Regions from separate parts of the Pseudoxanthomonas sp. SL93 genome, predicted to be linked through region 2. Evidence: riboswitches for the same ligand, from Rfam matches in the RefSeq annotation. Region 2 holds a riboswitch; the other holds the start of a gene.
What was found. A riboswitch is a leader RNA that binds a small molecule or an ion and turns the genes downstream of it on or off. The one in region 2 is predicted to bind cobalamin.
Positions count from the first base shown of each region.

Region 1: linked by a shared signal. The riboswitch ahead of btuB (TonB-dependent vitamin B12 receptor) and the one ahead of metE (5-methyltetrahydropteroyltriglutamate--homocysteine S-methyltransferase) in region 2 are both predicted to bind cobalamin.

Region 1 is NZ_CP113065.1:2,517,810-2,526,669, forward strand. Features, by position in the region: gene queD (6-carboxytetrahydropterin synthase QueD) at 5-358, shown strand; gene OVA13_RS11955 (phasin family protein) at 584-976, shown strand; gene bioD (dethiobiotin synthase) at 1,203-1,868, opposite strand; gene OVA13_RS11965 (hypothetical protein) at 1,861-2,115, opposite strand; gene OVA13_RS11970 (free L-methionine (R)-S-oxide reductase MsrC) at 2,214-2,699, shown strand; gene OVA13_RS11975 (TfoX/Sxy family protein) at 2,696-3,070, shown strand; cobalamin riboswitch at 3,083-3,310, shown strand; gene btuB (TonB-dependent vitamin B12 receptor) at 3,429-5,318, shown strand; gene dinB (DNA polymerase IV) at 5,402-6,472, opposite strand; gene fabA (3-hydroxyacyl-[acyl-carrier-protein] dehydratase FabA) at 6,687-7,202, shown strand; gene fabB (beta-ketoacyl-ACP synthase I) at 7,202-8,410, shown strand; gene OVA13_RS12000 (glycerophosphodiester phosphodiesterase) at 8,417-8,860, opposite strand, start outside.
Region 2 is NZ_CP113065.1:3,002,020-3,010,879, forward strand. Features, by position in the region: gene OVA13_RS14060 (amidohydrolase) at 1-571, opposite strand, end outside; gene OVA13_RS14065 (APC family permease) at 718-2,058, shown strand; gene purU (formyltetrahydrofolate deformylase) at 2,170-3,021, opposite strand; gene OVA13_RS14075 (linear amide C-N hydrolase) at 3,222-4,280, shown strand; gene OVA13_RS14080 (serine hydrolase domain-containing protein) at 4,281-5,540, opposite strand; gene OVA13_RS14085 (hypothetical protein) at 5,817-6,278, shown strand; cobalamin riboswitch at 6,372-6,609, shown strand; gene metE (5-methyltetrahydropteroyltriglutamate--homocysteine S-methyltransferase) at 6,807-8,860, shown strand, end outside.

The DNA of each region.
Region 1 (8,860 bases), 480 kb from region 2:
CCCCATGGATATCTTCAAGGTCTTCACCCTGGAAGCCGCCCACCGGCTGCCCAACGTGCCCGAAGGGCACAAGTGCGCGCGCCTGCACGGGCATTCGTTCCGCATCGAACTGCACCTGAGCGGTGAACTCGACCCGCATACGGGCTGGGTGATGGACTTCGCCGACGTCAAGGCCGCCTTCAAGCCGATCTACGACCGGCTGGACCATCACTACCTCAACGACATCCCCGGCCTGGAAAACCCGACCAGCGAGCGCATCGCCGCCTGGATCTGGGAACAGGCCAAGCCCGTGCTGCCGCTGCTGAGCGAAGTCGTGGTGCACGAGACCTGCACGGCAGGCAGCCGTTACCGGGGCTGACCATCACGGGGCTGTGTGGGAGCGACGTCAGTCGCGATGACGCCATCGCGGCGGTCGATCGCGACTGACGTCGCTCCCACAGCGCCGCAGCGGGACCCATACAAGCGTTTGATTTTAAACGAACCCTGACCGTTCGTCGGCAAACCATACGGCTGTTATTGCACTGCAACATTTTCAGGGGTATGCTGCGTCGCAACAAATGGGAAATCCCCTCAGGAGTACGCCATGACCACCCAATTCAACGAAAGCTTCAGCCAGTTCACGCACCAGTTCGCCGCCGCTGCCTCGCGCGCCAACCGCCTGGCCCTGGAAAGCGCCGAGACCGTGTTCGGCGTGCAGCTGAAGACCTTCGAGAAGAACATCGACGCCACCACCGCCTTCTTCGGCGAGCTGGCCGAGACCCGCGACCTGGACGGTTACAAGAACCTGTGGCCGAAGGGCCTGCAGGTGGCCAAGGACAACGCCGAGCGCGTCGTCGCCGCCAGCCAGGAAGTGTTCGGCCTGAGCCTGAAGACCGGTGAGGCGTTCGGCCAGCTGGTGAAGACGCAGTTCGAAAGCGCGACCGACAACGTCCAGGCCTCCGTGGCCAAGGCGACCAAGGCCGCCAAGGGCAAGTAATCCCGCCCTGCTCCAACGCTTATTGCGCGGCTCCCCCTCCCTCCGCGCAGCCCGACCCGGCAGCACCTCCACGCTGCCGGGTTTTTTATTGCCGCGCCGCGCCGCGCCCACTGGAATCGTCAGCGGTGGGAACATCGAACGCGTCGCAACGCGTCCATCAGGTGAACGGCACCGCTTCCGAGCAGCCGCGACAGACACTCCGCGCCGCCAAGAACGCACGCGCGCCCTACGGCGGCGACAGATACGTCGCCAGATCCACCGCGCCCGCCTCCGGCGCATGCGGCAGCCTGCCCCAGCACGCCACCGGCATGCGCGCGGACAACAGCGCGAAGTTCTCGTCGCGGCGCTCCATCTGCGGGTCGACTTCGTTGGCGATCCAGCCCACCAGCCTCGCGCCGTCGGCCTGGATGGCGCGCGCGCTGAGCCGCGCATGGTTGATGCAGCCCAGCCGCATGCCGACCACCAGCACCACCGGCAGGTCCAGCGCCTCGACCAGATGGCGCTGGTCCAGCGTGGCGGTCAACGGCGCCGCCCAGCCGCCCACGCCCTCGACCAGCACGAGATCGGCACTGCCGCGCAGCCGCTCGAACGCCACCTGCAACGGCGCCAGTTGCACGTCCACGCCCGCCTCCCGTGCGGCGATCTCGGGCGCCAGGGGGGCCGGCAGGGCGAACGGATTGAGGTCGGCATAGGCCGGCACCGGCTGGCTGGCGGCCTGCAGTGCCAGTGCGTCGTCGTTGCGCCACCCGTCGCCGGTCAGCACGCAGCCGCTTGCCACCGGTTTCATGCCTACCGCACGCAACCCACGCGCCCGCCATGCATGCAGCAAGGCACAGCTGGCGACCGTCTTGCCTGCACCGGTATCGGTCCCGGTGACGAAGACCCTATCCATGCGACGCCTCCCGACCACGACGCCCGGCCCAGCGCAGGTGCGAGTACCGGAACATCGCCAGCCTCGCGAAACCGGCGGCGTTCAACGCCTGCAGCAACGCGGCCACGCTGCCGGGGATTCGATCGGCGGCAATCATCCACAGGCTGGCGGCGAACGCGACGACGGCATCGATGAAGGACGCAAGCTGCGGGTTGCCATGCCCGCACGCGTTGCCGCTGTCGTCGTCCGTCTGCGTCGTGATCGTCATGTTGCCCTGCCCGTACCGGTTGGGCGGCATCATATCGGGCCGAAGCGTTCCAGCCATCCTGCCGACGGCTAAAGCGGCGCGGGAGTAGAATCCGGGGCATGTCATTCACCACACAGACCCTGTCCGGCAGCAAGCCGGAACAATACGCACAGCTGGCCGCCCAGGCCCGCGCACTGCTGCATGGCGAAAGCGACCGCATCGCCAATGCCGCCAACCTGGCTGCCCTGCTCTACCACTCGCTGCCCGACTTCAACTGGGCCGGCTTCTATTTCTTCGATGGCCGGGAATTGGTCGTAGGTCCGTTTCAGGGATTACCAGCCTGCGTGCGGATCCCGTTGGACAAGGGGGTCTGCGGAGCCGCCGCACGCACCCGCCAGACCCAGCGCGTGGACGATGTGGAAGCCTTCCCGGGCCACATCGCCTGCGATGCGGCCTCGCGTTCCGAACTCGTGGTGCCGCTCGTCCGGGGCGACACGCTGATCGGCGTGCTGGACCTCGACAGCCCGCGCGTGGCCCGCTTCGATGCGGACGACCAGCAGGGCATGGAAACCATCGCGCGCCTCTTCGTGGAGTCCCTGGAATGACAGCCGCCAAGATGCGCAACATCGGCCCCAAGTCCGCCGCCTGGCTGCGCCAGGTCGGGTTGCGCACGCAGGAAGACCTGGCCTCGGTCGGGTCGGTGGAAGCCTTCATCCGGGTCAAGCGTGCCGGCTTCCGGCCCAGCCTCAACCTGCTGTACGCCCTGGAAGGCGCGCTGCTGGATTGCCACTGGCAGCAGTTGCCGGAAGACCGCCGCGGTGAACTGATCACCGCCTACGACGCCGCTGCCGCGCTGTTGCCGCCGCCACGCGGCCGCCCCGCCGCGGGCCCCGTCACCACCACCCACACCGAGCGCGAAGAGGACAGCGGCCCGTCGCTGAACCTGTTCGATGCACGCGGTGGCGACGACGACTGAGCCCCATCGCGTATACTCGCCGCGCTTCAAGGTGACCTGCGGCCACGGCCGGAGGTTGAAACGGGAAGCCGGTGACGTGCCCGCCACAGCGGCACCATTCCGGCGCTGCCCCCGCAACGGTAAGCGAAGACAGCCACGGCATCGGCCACTGTGCGTCCAACACGCATGGGAAGGCGCCACGGCGGAGTGCCCTGCACTCGTTCGCAAGCCCGGAGACCGGCCTGGGAGTCCACTGGTTGCGATGCGGAGGGCGTCGCGGCGTGCCGCGCCGCTTGCCTGCGCTGTCCGCAACGTTTCCCTTCGTGCTGCAACTCCACCCCGATGAATGCGCGCGGGGCGCGCGATGGAGTTGTTTCCGATGCACAAGCGTTTTCCCACTTCCCACCGACTGGCGATGGCCGTCGCGCTGGCCCTTCCCTTCTCCGGGCTGGCGCAGGACGCCACCACCGAGCTCGACGAAGTCGTCGTGTCCGGCACGCGCACCGAGGTGTCGGTGCAGGACAGCCTGGTGCCTGCCCAGGTGATCAACCGCGAGGAGATCGAGCGCTCGCAGGCGCGTTCGCTCCCCGAACTGCTGAAGGGGCGCGCAGGCATCAACCTGACCAACCAGGGCGGCATGGGCAAGCTGACCACGCTGTTCCTGCGCGGGGCCGAATCGGACCACGTGCTGGTGCTGGTGGACGGCATCCGCATCGGCTCGGCGAGCGCCGGCCTGGCGTCGTTCCAGGACCTGCCCGTCGACCAGATCGATCGCATCGAGATCATCCGCGGCCCGCGCTCCAGCCTGTACGGTTCCGAAGCCATCGGCGGCGTGATCCAGATCTTCACCCGTACCGGCGGCATGGGTTTCAGCCCGCGCCTGCGCGTCGGCGCCGGCAGCCACGGCCTGCGCGAAGCCAGTGCGGGCTTCAGCCAGCACACGGAGCGCGGCTGGATCAGCGCCGATGGCGCGTACCAGGAGACCGACGGCATCAATGCCTGCCGCGGCTCCGCCGTCACCTTCCAGGGTTGCTTCGCCGACGAACCCGATGCCGATGGTTACCGCAACGTCTCGCTGTCGCTGCGCGGCGGCCTTGAGCTGGCCGACACGCTGACGCTGGAAGGGCACTTCCTCAATGCCGACGGCGACAACGAATACGACGGCAGCATCTTCGGCGGCAACGAGACCGAAACCACGCAACGCGTCGTCGGCAGCAAGCTGACGTGGACGCCGGGCGATCGCCTGAAACTGACCGCGCAGGCGGGCCGCGCGGCGGACCAGTCCGACGCCTACTTCCGTGATGCCGGCGTGCGCACCTACGTCAACACCTTCGACACGCGCCGCGACACCGCGTCGTTGCAGGCGGACTTCACCCTTGCCGAAGGCCAGCTGCTGAGTGCAGGCGGCGACTGGCAGCGGGACGAGGTGACCAGCACCACGGCGTTCACCGTCGACAGCCGCGACAACACCGGCGTGTTTGTGGAATACCAGGGCCAGTTCGGCGCGCACCAGCTGCAGGCCAGCGTCCGCAACGACGACAACGAGCAGTTCGGCAACCACACGACCGGCAGCGTTGGCTGGGGAATGGCGCTGGGCGGCGATTTCAGGCTCAACGCCAGTTACGGCACCGGCTTCAAGGCGCCCACGTTCAACGACCTGTACTACCCGTTCGGTGGCAATCCTGATCTCGAGCCGGAGGAATCCGAAAGCCTCAACGTGGGCATCGGCCAGTACGCGGATGCCTTCAGCTGGACCTTCAACGTGTACGAAACCCGCATCGACGCCCTCACCGGCTACGACAGCTTCTTCAACCTGGTGCAGGTGGATGAGGCGCGCATCCGTGGCGCGGAGTTCACCTTCGCCACCACGCTGGCGGGTTGGGACATCGCCACGCAGCTCAGCTATGCCGATCCGCGCGCCCGCGCCGATACCACGGCCGAAGGCGCTTCGAATCCCAACTACGACAACCTGTTGCCGCGCCGCGCGCCGCGGACGGGTCGCATCGACGTGGATCGCCGCTTTGGCGCGTTCCGGTTCGGCACCACGGTCAACGGCGCCAGCGCGCGCTACGACGACGCCGCCAACAACGTGCGCGTGGCGGGGTATGGCACCGTGGACCTGCGCCTGGAGTACGCCATCAGCGCCGACTGGAGCGTGCAGGCGCGCGCCACCAACGTGTTCGACCGCGATTACGAAACCATCGCCTGGTACAACCAGCCGGGTCGCGAGTACGGCATCAGCCTGCGTTATCAGCCTGCGTCGGACTGATGGCGCGGCGGTTGCCAGCGTGAAAAAGAAAGCCCGGCAACGCCGGGCTTTCTTTTTCAGGCTTGCCGGGATTGCGCGGCCCCTCACTCCCCGGGAACGTCGAACAATCCCGGCTGTGCGGCTTCATCGCGCTCACGGAATCCCGACAGGCCCACGCCCACCAGCCGGTACAGCGTGGACGCCGGCAACGCCACACGGTCGCGCAGGGCCAGCGCGATGTCGATGAATTCGTGTGCCGATGCCGGCGGCGCCTCCGGCGTGAAGCTGCGGGTGAGGATGCGGAACTGCGCCGTCTTCAGTTTCAGCACCACGGTGCGGCCGACGCGATCCGTCTTGCGCGTGGCCTCCCACGTCTTGCCGGCCAGCTGGCGGATGGGCGCCTCGAGTTCGGCCAGCGGGATGTCGGTGGCGAAGGTGTCCTCCGACGAGATCGACTGCACCGGCTGGTCCGGTTGCACCGGACGTTCGTCGATGCCGCGCGCGCGCCGGTACAGGCTGCCGCCGAAGCTGCCGAAGCGCTGCTCGAGATCGTGCTGCGCGAAGGTGCGCAGGTCGCCTACCGTGTGGATGCCCGCCGCGTTCAACTTCCCCTGCATCACCTTGCCCACGCCGGGGATGCGCTCCACTGGCAGCGGCGTCAGGAACGCCTCCACCTGGTGCGGACGCAGGACGAACTGGCCATCAGGCTTGCGCCAGTCCGACGCGATCTTCGCGAGGAACTTGTTGGGCGCCACCCCGGCCGATGCGGTCAGCGCGGTTTCCTCCCGGATCTGCGCGCGGATGGTTTCGGCGACGGCCGTCGCGGTGGGCAGGTTTGACTTCGGCGCGGTGACGTCGAGATAGGCCTCGTCAAGCGAGAGCGGTTCAACCAGATCGGTGTGGCGCAGGAAGATCTCGCGCACCTGCCGCGACACCGCCTTGTAGCGGACGAAATCCGGCGGCACGAACACCGCCTGCGGGCACAACCGCTCCGCGCGCACGGCCGGCATCGCCGAGCGCACGCCGAACACGCGTGCCTCATACGATGCCGCGCACACCACCGACCGCTCGCCGCGCCACGCCACCACCACGGGGCGGCCACGCAGCGACGGATCGTCGCGCTGTTCCACAGAGGCGTAGAACGCGTCCATGTCGATGTGGATGATCTTGCGCATCACGTGATGATATCGGCCGCCGTACGCGATCGCATGGATGCATGCGCGCACGATACGCACGCGTGTGGAGTCGCGGGCAGAAAGCGCGAAACCCTTGCCGCAATTACGTCGCGCGAATGGTACGCCGGCGTATGGAAAAACCCGGTTGCCCTGCGTCAAGACAAGCGTATGCACATGTGTGCATTATTTGCGGCTTCGCATAACGGACCACGCAATGAACGCCCCTGCTTCCTTCTCGCGCGAACAGCTGCTCGCCAGCGCGCGCGGTGAACTCTTCGGCCCCGACAGCGGCCGCCTGCCGAACGACCCGATGCTGATGTTCGACCGCATCACCGAGATCCGCGAGGACGGTGGTGCGCACGGCAAGGGCATGGTGCGCGCCGAACTGGATATCCACCCCGAGCTGTGGTTCTTCAAGTGCCACTTCCTCGGCGATCCGGTGATGCCCGGGTGCCTAGGGCTGGATGCGATGTGGCAGCTCACCGGCTTCTTCCTGACCTGGATCGGCGCGCCTGGCCGTGGCCGCGCGCTCGGCACCGGCGAAGTGAAGTTCACCGGCCAGGTGCTGCCCACGGCCAAGCGCGTGACCTACGAGATCGACATCAGCCGCGTGATCAACCGCAAGCTGGTGCTGGCGGCAGCCGATGGCCGCATGCTGGTCGACGGCCGCGAGATCTACACCGCGCGCGACTTGCGCGTGGGTCTGTTCACCTCGACGGAGAGCTTCTGATGCGCCGCGTCGTCATCACCGGCCTGGGCATCACTTCCTGTTTGGGCAACGATGCGGATACCGTGTCGTCCGCGTTGCGCGAAGGCCGTTCGGGCATCCGCCATATCCCGCAATACGCCGAACTCGGCTTCCGCAGCCAGGTGGGCGGTGCGCCGGAGATCGACCTTGACGCGCAGATCGACCGCAAGCAGAAGCGCTTCATGGGCGATGCGGCGGCGTTCGCGCACATCGCGCTGCGTGATGCGATCGCCGATGCCGGCCTGGACGATGCACTGGTCAGCCAGCCGCGCACGGGCCTGATCGCCGGTTCCGGTGGCGGTTCGGCGGAATGGCAGATCGAAGCCGCGGACCTGCTGCGCGCGCGCGGCATCCGCAAGGTGGGGCCGTACATGGTGCCGCGCACGATGTGCTCGACGGTATCGGCGACGCTGGCCACCGCGTTCAAGATCAAGGGCGTGAGCTATTCGATCTCCGCCGCCTGCGCGACCTCGGCACACTGCATTGGTGCGGCGGCGGACCTGATCCGCGCCGGTCGCCAGGACATCGTCTTCGCCGGCGGCGGCGAAGAACTGCACTGGGCGCTGACGATGATGTTCGATGCGATGGGCGCGCTGTCGAGCAAGCGCAATGACGATCCCACGCACGCCTCGCGACCCTACGATGCGGACCGCGACGGCTTCGTCATTGCCGGGGGCGGCGGCATGCTGGTGCTGGAGGACTACGACCACGCGATGAAGCGCGGTGCACGCATCCGCGCCGAATTGCTGGGCTACGGCGTGACGTCCGATGGCGCCGACATGGTGGCGCCCTCCGGCGAAGGCGCCGTGCGCTGCATGCGGATGGCACTGGAAGGCGTCAGCGCCCCGCTGGATTACCTCAACACGCACGGTACCTCGACGCCGCTGGGCGACGTGATCGAACTCGACGCGATCCGCACTGCACTCGGCGACGCGCTGCCGCCGATCTCGTCCACCAAGGCGCTGTCCGGCCACTCGCTGGGCGCGGCCAGCGTGCACGAGGCGATCTACTGCCTGCTGATGATGCGCGATGGCTTCAGCGCCGGCTCGGCCAACATCGAGACGCTGGACGAGGGCGCCGCGGACTTCCCCCTCGTGCAGGTGAGCCGCGAGGCGACGCTGAACACCGTCATGTCCAACAGCTTCGGGTTCGGCGGCACCAACGCCAGCCTGGTGTTCGGCCGGGTGTGAGGCCGGTCAGCGGGCGTCGACCGCGCGACGCCCCAGCGCCGGATCGTCGGTGAAGAAGCCGCCGATCCCCAGCGCGAGATAGGCGCGGATCTCGGCAAGGGATCCGGCCTCGTTGCGCGTGCGCGGATCGTCGCCTTGGCGCAGTGCCTCCGGCAGGAACTGGTTCTCCGGCCGGAAGGTGTACGGCCACACGTGCAGGCCTTCCTTGCGCGCATCCGTCGTCAGTGCAGTGGGCGCGCCAAGCGTGCCGTCCTCCGCCACCGGGATCAGCAGGCGTGTCCACGGCCCGATGATCTCGGCGTAGCCGGCGATGTCCCGCAATCCTGCGGGCGTCATCAGGTCCGCGTAGCGTGTCGACTTTCCGGCTGCCAGTGCATCCCCGGGTTGCGTGTCCGCCGGGCCCAGCAGCTGCAGCAGGCGGATGTTCCCGTGCGACGGCCCCAGCCGCGT
Region 2 (8,860 bases):
ACACGCCCTCCTGCAGCATCAGCGCCGCGCCGAACACCTCTCCGGCCACCGGTGGACCTTCCTCGGCCGGCTGGAAGACGAACATCACTTCGCCCGCCAGTTCGTCCTTCGCGGCGACCAGCGCCTGCGCCACGCCCATCAGGATGGCGACGTGCGCATCGTGCCCGCAGGCATGCATCACGCCGACCGGCTGGCCGCGGTAGTCGGCCTTGACCTTCGAGGCGAACGGCAGGCCGGTCTGTTCGGTGACCGGCAGCGCGTCCATGTCGGCACGCAGCGCGATGCGCGGGCCGGGCTTCGCGCCCTTCAGCACGGCGACCACGCCGGTCTTGCCGACGCCGGTGCGGACCGTCAGGCCCAGCGAGCGCAGGTGGTCGGCGACGCGCTTGGCGGTGCGCACTTCCTGTTCGCCCAGTTCCGGATGCTGGTGCAGGTCGCGGCGCCAGGCGACCAGCTGCGGCTGCGCCTTCTGCAGCGCGGCCTGCGCGGTGGCGTGCTGGGCCTGCGCGGGCGCGACCAGTGCAAGCCCCAGCAGGGCGGCGGGCAGCAGCGGGGGCAGGATCCTGGGCATGGCGTGTTCCGGCAGGGGGGACCGCGATGCTAGCGCCTGTGCCGGCGCTGTCCAATGGCGAATCGGCATGATGCGATGCGCGCGCCGCGCTCGCTTTCGCGCCGGACGCATGGCAGGCTCGCCAATCCCTACGTACTGCCCTGCCCATGAGCCACGATCCCGCACGCCCGACCGCCACTCCCGCCCTGCAGGGCGATGCCGCGCTGCTGCGCGCGGTCGGCAGCCTGGCGCTGACCGCCGCGGTCATCAACATCATCGTGGGCGGTGGCATCTTCAAGATGCCGGCGGCGCTGTCGTCGCAGGTGGGTGCCGCGGCGCCGCTGGCGCTGGTGGCCGGCGCGCTGGTGATGGTGCCCATCGCGTTGTGCTTTGCCGCCATCGGCAGCCGTGCTTCCGCCACGGGGGGCCCGTACACCTACGTCAGCACGGTGTTCGGCACGCTGCCGGGTTTCCTGGCGGGCGCGCTGATGTGGATCTGCAACGTGGCGTCCAGTGCCGGCGTGGCGGCGGCGTTGTCGTTGCAGGTGGCCAGCCTGCTGCCGGTGTTCGCCGAACCGATGCCGCGTGCCGCCCTGCTGGTGGGCGTGTATGCGCTGATGTACGCGCTGAATGCGTTCGGCGTGAAGCTGGGTGCGCGCGCGATCACCGTGCTGGCCGCGCTGAAGCTGACGCCGCTGTTCCTGCTGGTGGCGGTGGGCGTGTTCTTCGTGGACTGGGGGCAGGTGAGCTTCCGCATCGGCGACGTGCCGTCGTGGACGGCGCTGGGGTCGGCGATGGTGATGGTGGTGTTCGCGTATTCGGGCATCGAGACCGCGCTGATTCCCGGGGGCGAACTGCGCGACCCGTCACGCAGCGTGCCGCGCGCCGCCACCGTGGCCATCCTGCTGGTGGTGCTGCTGTACCTGGGCCTGCAGATCGTCACGCAGGGCCTGCTGGGGCCGGCGCTGGCCACCAGCAGCGTGCCCATCGCCGACACCGCCGCGCGCCTGTGGTCGCCGGCACACGTACTGCTGCTGGCGACGGCGTGCATCTCGATGGCCGGCTTCCTGCTGGGCAACCTGCTGGGCTCGTCGCGGTTGCTGTTCGCGCTGGGTCGCGACGGTTACCTGCCGTCGGCCTGGGCGCGTGTCAGCGCCCGCCACCATGTCCCGCTGCTGGCCCTGGCCACGCACGCGGCGGTGGCGTTGACGCTGGCCATCGTGGGCAGCTTCGAGACGCTGGTGCTGATTTCCGGCGGCGCGGTGTGCCTGGTCTACGTGATGGTGTGCGTGGCGGCATGGCGGGCGCAGAAGATCGACCTGCGCGAACGCGGCGCGCCGTTCGTGCTGAAAGGTGGCCCGCTGGTTCCGCTGGTGGCAGTCGTCGGCATGCTGGCGATCCTGGCCACGCTGACGCAGCGCGAGTGGCTGGCCATCGGCGTGGCGGTCGCGGTGCTGGCGGTGGTGTATGCCGTGCTGGTGGGGCTGCGGCGGCGCGTCGGCGCCTGACTGGGGGCGTGGGAACCGCCTCTGTGGGAGCGACGCAAGTCGCGAGCTCTTCCTTGCGCCGAACCAGAAACATCGCGACTTACGTCGCTCCCACGGGAACCTGCAGGGCCGTCAGCGGAACACCACCGTCCGGTGCCCGTTGAGCAGGATGCGGTGTTCGACGTGGCGACGCACCGCGCGCGCCAGCACCAGCGATTCGACATCGCTGCCCATGCGCACCAGTTCCTTCGGCGTCATCGCGTGGTCCACGCGCGCGACGTCCTGTTCGATGATCGGACCTTCGTCCAGGTCGCGGGTCACGTAGTGCGCGGTGGCGCCGATGATCTTGACGCCGCGCTGGTGCGCCTGGTGGTACGGCTTGGCACCCTTGAAGCTGGGCAGGAAGCTGTGGTGGATGTTGATGGCGCGGCCGGCCAGGGCATCGCACAGGTCCGGTGACAGGATCTGCATGTAGCGCGCCAGCACCACCAGGTCGATCTCCTCGCGGTCCACCAGGTCGATGATCCGGCGTTCCTGCGCGATGCGGTTGCCCGACGACACCGGCAGGTGGTGGAACGGCACGCCGTAGGACTGCGCCAGCGGGGCGAAGTCCTCGTGGTTGGAGACGATGCAGGCGATCTGCACCGGCAGCTGCCGGCTGTGCACGCGGAACAGCAGGTCGTTGAGGCAGTGGCCCTGCCTGCTCACCAGCACCATCAGGCGGGCACGGTGGCGACCGTCGTGCAGCTGCCAGTCCATGCCGAACACTTCGGCCAGCGATTCGAAGCCCTCGTGCAGCACGTCGATTTCCGCCGGCCCCGGCACGTCGAAATGCACGCGCAGGAAGAAGCGCCCGGATTCCTCGTCGCCGAACTGCTGCGCGTCCAGGATGTTGCAGCCGGTCTCGTACAGCAGTTCGGTGACGCGATAGACGATGCCCGTGCGGTCCGGGCAGGACAGGGTGAGGATGTGGTCGTGACGCATGGGGGTCCTGGTCGGGGCGTGATGGCGACGCGCGGCCGCGAGGCGATCATCCACACGGGGAGTGATCGGACAAACGGCGCATCCGGGTCGCGGCGGACATGGCAGCATCCGGCGGCAACCCGGTACGCTGTTTAGCACACCCGGTCCCGCCCTGCGCCACCGGGCGACGCCGCACCATGCCACCTGCCCCGGAGGTCTCCATGCATCGTCGTATCTTCCGCAACGTCGCCACACTGCTCGCGCTGTTGCCGTCGCTGCTTGCTGTGCCGGCCGATGCCTGCACGCGGCTGGTCTACCTGGGTGCCAATGACGACGTCATCACCGCCCGCTCGATGGACTGGAAGAACGATGTGGCGACGAACCTGTGGATCTTCCCGCGCGGCATGCAGCGCAACGGCCAGGCCGGGCCGAACTCGATCACGTGGACATCGAAGTACGGCAGCGTCATCGCCACCGGCTACGAGGTCTCCACCACCGACGGCATGAACGAGGCCGGCCTGATGGCCAACGTGCTGTGGCTGGTGGAATCCGAATACCCCGCCTACGACGGGCGCGGCCCGGGCCTGAGCATCGCCGCGTGGGCGCAGTACGCGCTGGACAACTACGGCAGCGTGAAGGAAGCCGTCGACGCGCTGCGCAGGGAACCCTTCACCCTGGTGACCGACAAGGTGCCCGGCGAGGACCGGCTGGCCACGCTGCACCTGTCCCTGTCGGATGCCAGCGGCGACAGCGCCATCATCGAGTACATCGGCGGCAGGCAGGTGATCCACCACGGGCGCCAGTACCAGGTGATGACCAATTCGCCGGTGTTCGACCAGCAACTGGCGCTCAACGCGTACTGGAAGCAGATCGGTGGCACGGTGATGCTGCCGGGCACGAACCGCGCCTCGGACCGCTTCGCGCGCGCGTCGTTCTACGTCAACGCGATTCCCAAGAGCGAAGATCCGGTGAAAGCGCTGGCCAGTGTCTTCAGCGTGATCCGCAACGCGTCGGTGCCGTTCGGCATCAACACGCCGGAGGAGCCCAACATTTCCTCCACCCGCTGGCGCACGGTGGCCGACCACAAGCGCAAGCTGTACTTCTTCGAATCCGCATTGACGCCCAACACCTTCTGGGTGGACCTGAAGGGCGTGGACTTCTCGAAGGAGACCGGCAAGGTGCTGCGCCTGGACCTGGGCCCCGACCAGCGCAACGTGTTCGCCGGCAACGCGGTGAAGGACTTCAAACCGGCGGAGCCGTTCGTGTTCCTGGGCCTGTAGTCACAGGTCGAACGTCAGCAGGTCGTGGCCGGTGGCGGCGCGCACCACGCGCCGGTACAGCACGTTGCCACTGCCGGCGTTGGTCAGCACCACCAGCGCGCGCTGGCCGGCAAGATCGCCCAGCGCGAAGTTCTTGAAGATGCCGCCGTTGCTGCCGGAGTGGTAGAACACCGGGCCGCGCGGCGTGGCTTCCAGGTTCCAGCCCAGGCCCTTGTCCGTCCAACGGGCGGGCACGTCGATCTGCCTGGTCAGCATTGCGCGCCGCGTGGCGTCGGTGATCTGCCAGGATTCGCGTCGCGTGCGCACCATCAGCGCCATGAAGCGGGCGTAGTCCTGCGGCGTCGTGCGCAGGCTGGCCGCGGCATTGGCCAGGATGTCCCCGGGCCAGTTCACCAGGCCCTCCGGCGTGATGGCCTGCACGAGCGGCAGTGCGCGCGCGGCGTCTTCGTAGTGCCAGGCCGACAGCGGCTTGCCCCAGCGGTCGGCGATCACCTGCGCGGCGCTCCACTGTTCGCGCAGCATCTGCGGCGGCATGCCCGGTGCCTCGTCCTCGACGGCGCGATGGCCGTACACCGATCGCGCGGCGAGGTCGGCACTCCAGGTATAGCTGCTGTCGTGCATGCCCGCCGGACCGAACAGCAGGCGCTGCATCGACTGGTCGAGGCTCTCGCCGGTGAGGGTTTCCATCACCCGCTGCAGCCAGAAGATCGCCTCGCCGGAATAGTCGATCCGCGTGCCAGGCTTCACCGCCGGCACCAGCTTTTCGTTCGCCGGATCCTTGCGCCAGTTCGGCAGCCCGGTGGAATGCCGCAGCACGTCGCGTGCGGTGACCTGTTCGTTCCACGGATGCGCGGCCAGGTACTCCGGCCGGTGGTACTGCGCCAGCGGCTGGTCCAGGTCGATCACGCCCTGGTCGGCCAACTGCAGCACCGCGTACGCGAACACCGGCTTGCTGAGCGAGGCATCCTCGAACAGCGTCGTGTCGCTCACCGGCGCCCGCGTCCCAGCATTCGCGAGGCCGAGATTGCGCGACCACACCACCTCCCCGCGCTCGACCACCGCCATGCCGATCGCCGGCACGCGCAATGCCCGCATCAGGCGTGGCAGGTCGTCGAGGAAGTCGTCGGGGGGAATCCAGGTGTCCGCGTCGTCGCAGGCGGCGGCACGCGCCCGTTGCGGCCAGGCGACGCTTGCCAAGGTCGAGAGCGCGGCGGTCTTGAGCAAATACCGACGGGCTGGCGATTGCGGCGTGAGATTCATTCGGTCCTGCTCCGTCGATGGCCTCATAGAAGTGGACGGACGAAAAGCGAAAATCCCGCAGCCCCGGATCGATGTTCGCGGAATGCCGGTCGGAGAGACGCTTTGCGGTCTTCGTCCACACTGGTCCTGTCGCGCTGACAAGGTAAAGTGATTGCCTGACGGCTTATGAAGGCAGTTCGGCACTTCAACACAGCCAAATTGTCGTCGGCTGCGCATGTAATCCGCCGAGACCGGCAGTAAGTATGGATATACCACCAGCTTTGGAGGAGGATATTGATGAAGCCGAACGAAGTCGCGTTCTGGCGCGGCAACTTGCGAAGCTCCGCGCATGGCGTGCTGATCCTGTTTCTGGCGGCATGCGCGATGTTTTCCGATGTGGCGCAGGCAAGCTCGCCTCTCTATCGCAACTGGTCATATCTGAGCATAAGGTCGGATGCGATCTCGGTCGAAGTCATCACCGACAGCAAGATCAAGGAGATTCTTGAGCTTCGTGTCGAGCAAGATGGCAAGCCCGTATCCATCGGACGCGAGGTATACCAACGAGCCAATCATCCTCTGATCAATGAACTTCAGATCGAGGCATGTACAAGCACCCCCCAAGGCAGCTGCTCGATTCTCGTCATACCTTTCGTCGATCAGGAGGGTCCGGAGCGTGAAGCTCTCAAGGAATTGACGATCAGGCTCGTTGGCGGCCAAGTCATAGAGCACGCAATCAATCCGACAGTACGTGAGCCCTGATACGGGCTGTGCTCGCTCCTGCTAGAACCGTGGCGACACCGAAGAAGACGGGCCGGCGATGAGCGCCGCTTGACGCCCTGCCCTGCACCCGCGTACCTTTCGCACCGCCAAGGTTTCCATCGCTCTATCCCGATATAGCGATGGAATTAAAAGGGAAGCCGGTGCGGACAGTTCCATCGTCCCATTCCGGCGCTGCCCCGCAGCGGTATTTGGAAACGAACCTCGCCAACAGCACTGGCCCTCGCGGGCCGGGAAGCGGCGGGAAGTAGGCCCGCGCATTCCATGCGCCCGTCCATGAGCCCGAAGACCTGCCCTGGCCGGAAGACACGACCGTCTTCCGCCTGACCTGGAGCTTCCGAGGGGAGGTGGCCGGAGCCCGTGTCCGCGCGCGCCTGCCCGGATGCGTCCTCCTGCGCCCGACCACGGCACTCCGGCTCGCCCGAGGGGGCGAAGGTCGCTGGCGTGGCGGATCCGGTCCGGCGCGCGGTTCCTTCGTTCCTCATCCGCCACCGCATGAGGACACGCACCATGACCACCGTTACCACCCTTGGCTTCCCGCGCATCGGCGCGAAGCGCGAACTGAAATCCGCCCTGGAAAACTACTGGCGTGGCGACACCAGCGCCGCCGACCTGCAACAGACCGCACGCGACCTGCGCCACCGCCACTGGCAGCTGCAGCGCGATGCCGGCGCCGATGTGGTGCCGTGCAACGACTTCTCGCTGTACGACCAGGTGCTGGACACCGCGTTCCTGTTCGATGCCATTCCCGACGCCTACCGCACGCTGGCCGATGCCGATCCACTGGCGGGCTACTTCGCGCTGGCGCGTGGCGTGCAGAAGGACGGCACCGACCTGCGCGCGCTGGAGATGACCAAGTGGTTCGACACCAACTACCACTACCTGGTGCCGGAACTGCACGCCGGCCAGACCTTCCGCCTGCGCGGCGACAAGCCGCTGGCGGAGTATCGTGAAGCCGTCGCCGCAGGCCACGCCGCACGGCCGGTGCTGCTGGGCCCGGTGAGTTTCCTGTTGCTGTCCAAGGCCGTGGATGGCAGCGACCGCCTCGCGCTGCTGGATCGCCTGCTGCCGGTCTACGCCGAACTGCTGGCGAAGCTGCATCACGCGGGTGCGGACTGGGTGCAGGTCGACGAGCCGTGTCTGGTGCTGAACCTGGACGACGCCACGCGTGCCGCGTACCTGAAGGCCTACGCCACGTTGGCGAAGAACGTGCGGCCTTCATTGCTGCTGGCCACCTACTTCGGCCGCCTGGGCGACAACCTGCCGCTGGCCTGCGCACTGCCGGTGGATGGCCTGCATGTCGACCTGGTACGCGGCAAGGAGCAGCTCGACGACGTGCTGAAGCATCTTCCCAAAGGTCGCGTGCTGTCGGCCGGCCTGGTGGACGGTCGCAACATCTGGCGCACGAACCTGGACAACGCGCTGATCCTCGCCAAGTACGCATCGGGCCACGTGGGCGAGCGCGCGCTGTGGCTGTCGCCGTCGTGCTCGCTGCTGCATGTCCCGGTCGATCTGGCGGATGAAAAGGCACTGCCTTCCGACCTGAAGTCGTGGCTGGCCTTCGCGCGGCAGAAGGTGGAGGAGCTGCGCCTGCTGGCCGATGCGCTGCGCGATCCGCGCGCCGCCGAACCCGGCTTGGCGCTGGCCCGCGACCGCATCGCATCGCGCCGGCAATCCGCACGCGTGCATCGTCCGGAGGTGGCCGCGCGCCTGGCCTCCGCGGAGGCCGCCGACACCCACCGCGACTCGCCGTATCCGCAGCGTCGTGCGGCACAGGCAGCGCTGCTCGGCTTGCCCGGTTTCCCGACCACCACCATCGGCTCGTTCCCGCAGACCCACGAAGTGCGCGAGGCACGGGCACGCAACAAGAGCGGCAAGCTGCCGGACGCGGACTACGAGGCCTTCCTGCGCGAGGAGACCGAACGCTGCGTCCGCTTCCAGGAAGAGATCGGCATCGACGTGCTGGTGCATGGCGAGTTCGAGCGCAACGACATGGTGGAATACTTCGGCGAACAGCTGGACGGTTTCGCGTTCACGAAGAACGGCTGGGTGCAGAGCTACGGCTCGCGCTGCGTGAAGCCGCCGGTGATCTACGGCGATGTCTCGCGCCCGGCGCCGATGACGGTGCGCTGGTCGCAGTACGCGCAGTCGCTGACCGACCGGCCGATGAAGGGCATGCTGACCGGGCCGGTGACGGTGCTGCAGTGGTCGTTCGTCCGTGACGACCAGGCACGCGCGCAGACCTGCCGGCAGATCGCGCTGGCACTGCGGGACGAGGTATTGGACCTCGAAGCCGCCGGCATCCGTGTCATCCAGATCGACGAGCCCGCGCTGCGCGAAGGCCTGCCGCTGCGGCGCGCGGATTGGCAGGCGTACCTGGACTGGGCGGTGGAATGCTTCCGCATCACCGCGGCGGGCGTCGCCGACGATACCCAGGTGCACACGCACATGTGCTACTCCGAGTTCAACGACATCATGCAGGCCGTGGCCGCGATGGATGCCGACGTCATCTCCATCGAGACCTCGCGCTCGCGCATGGAACTGCTGGATGCGTTCGTGAAGTT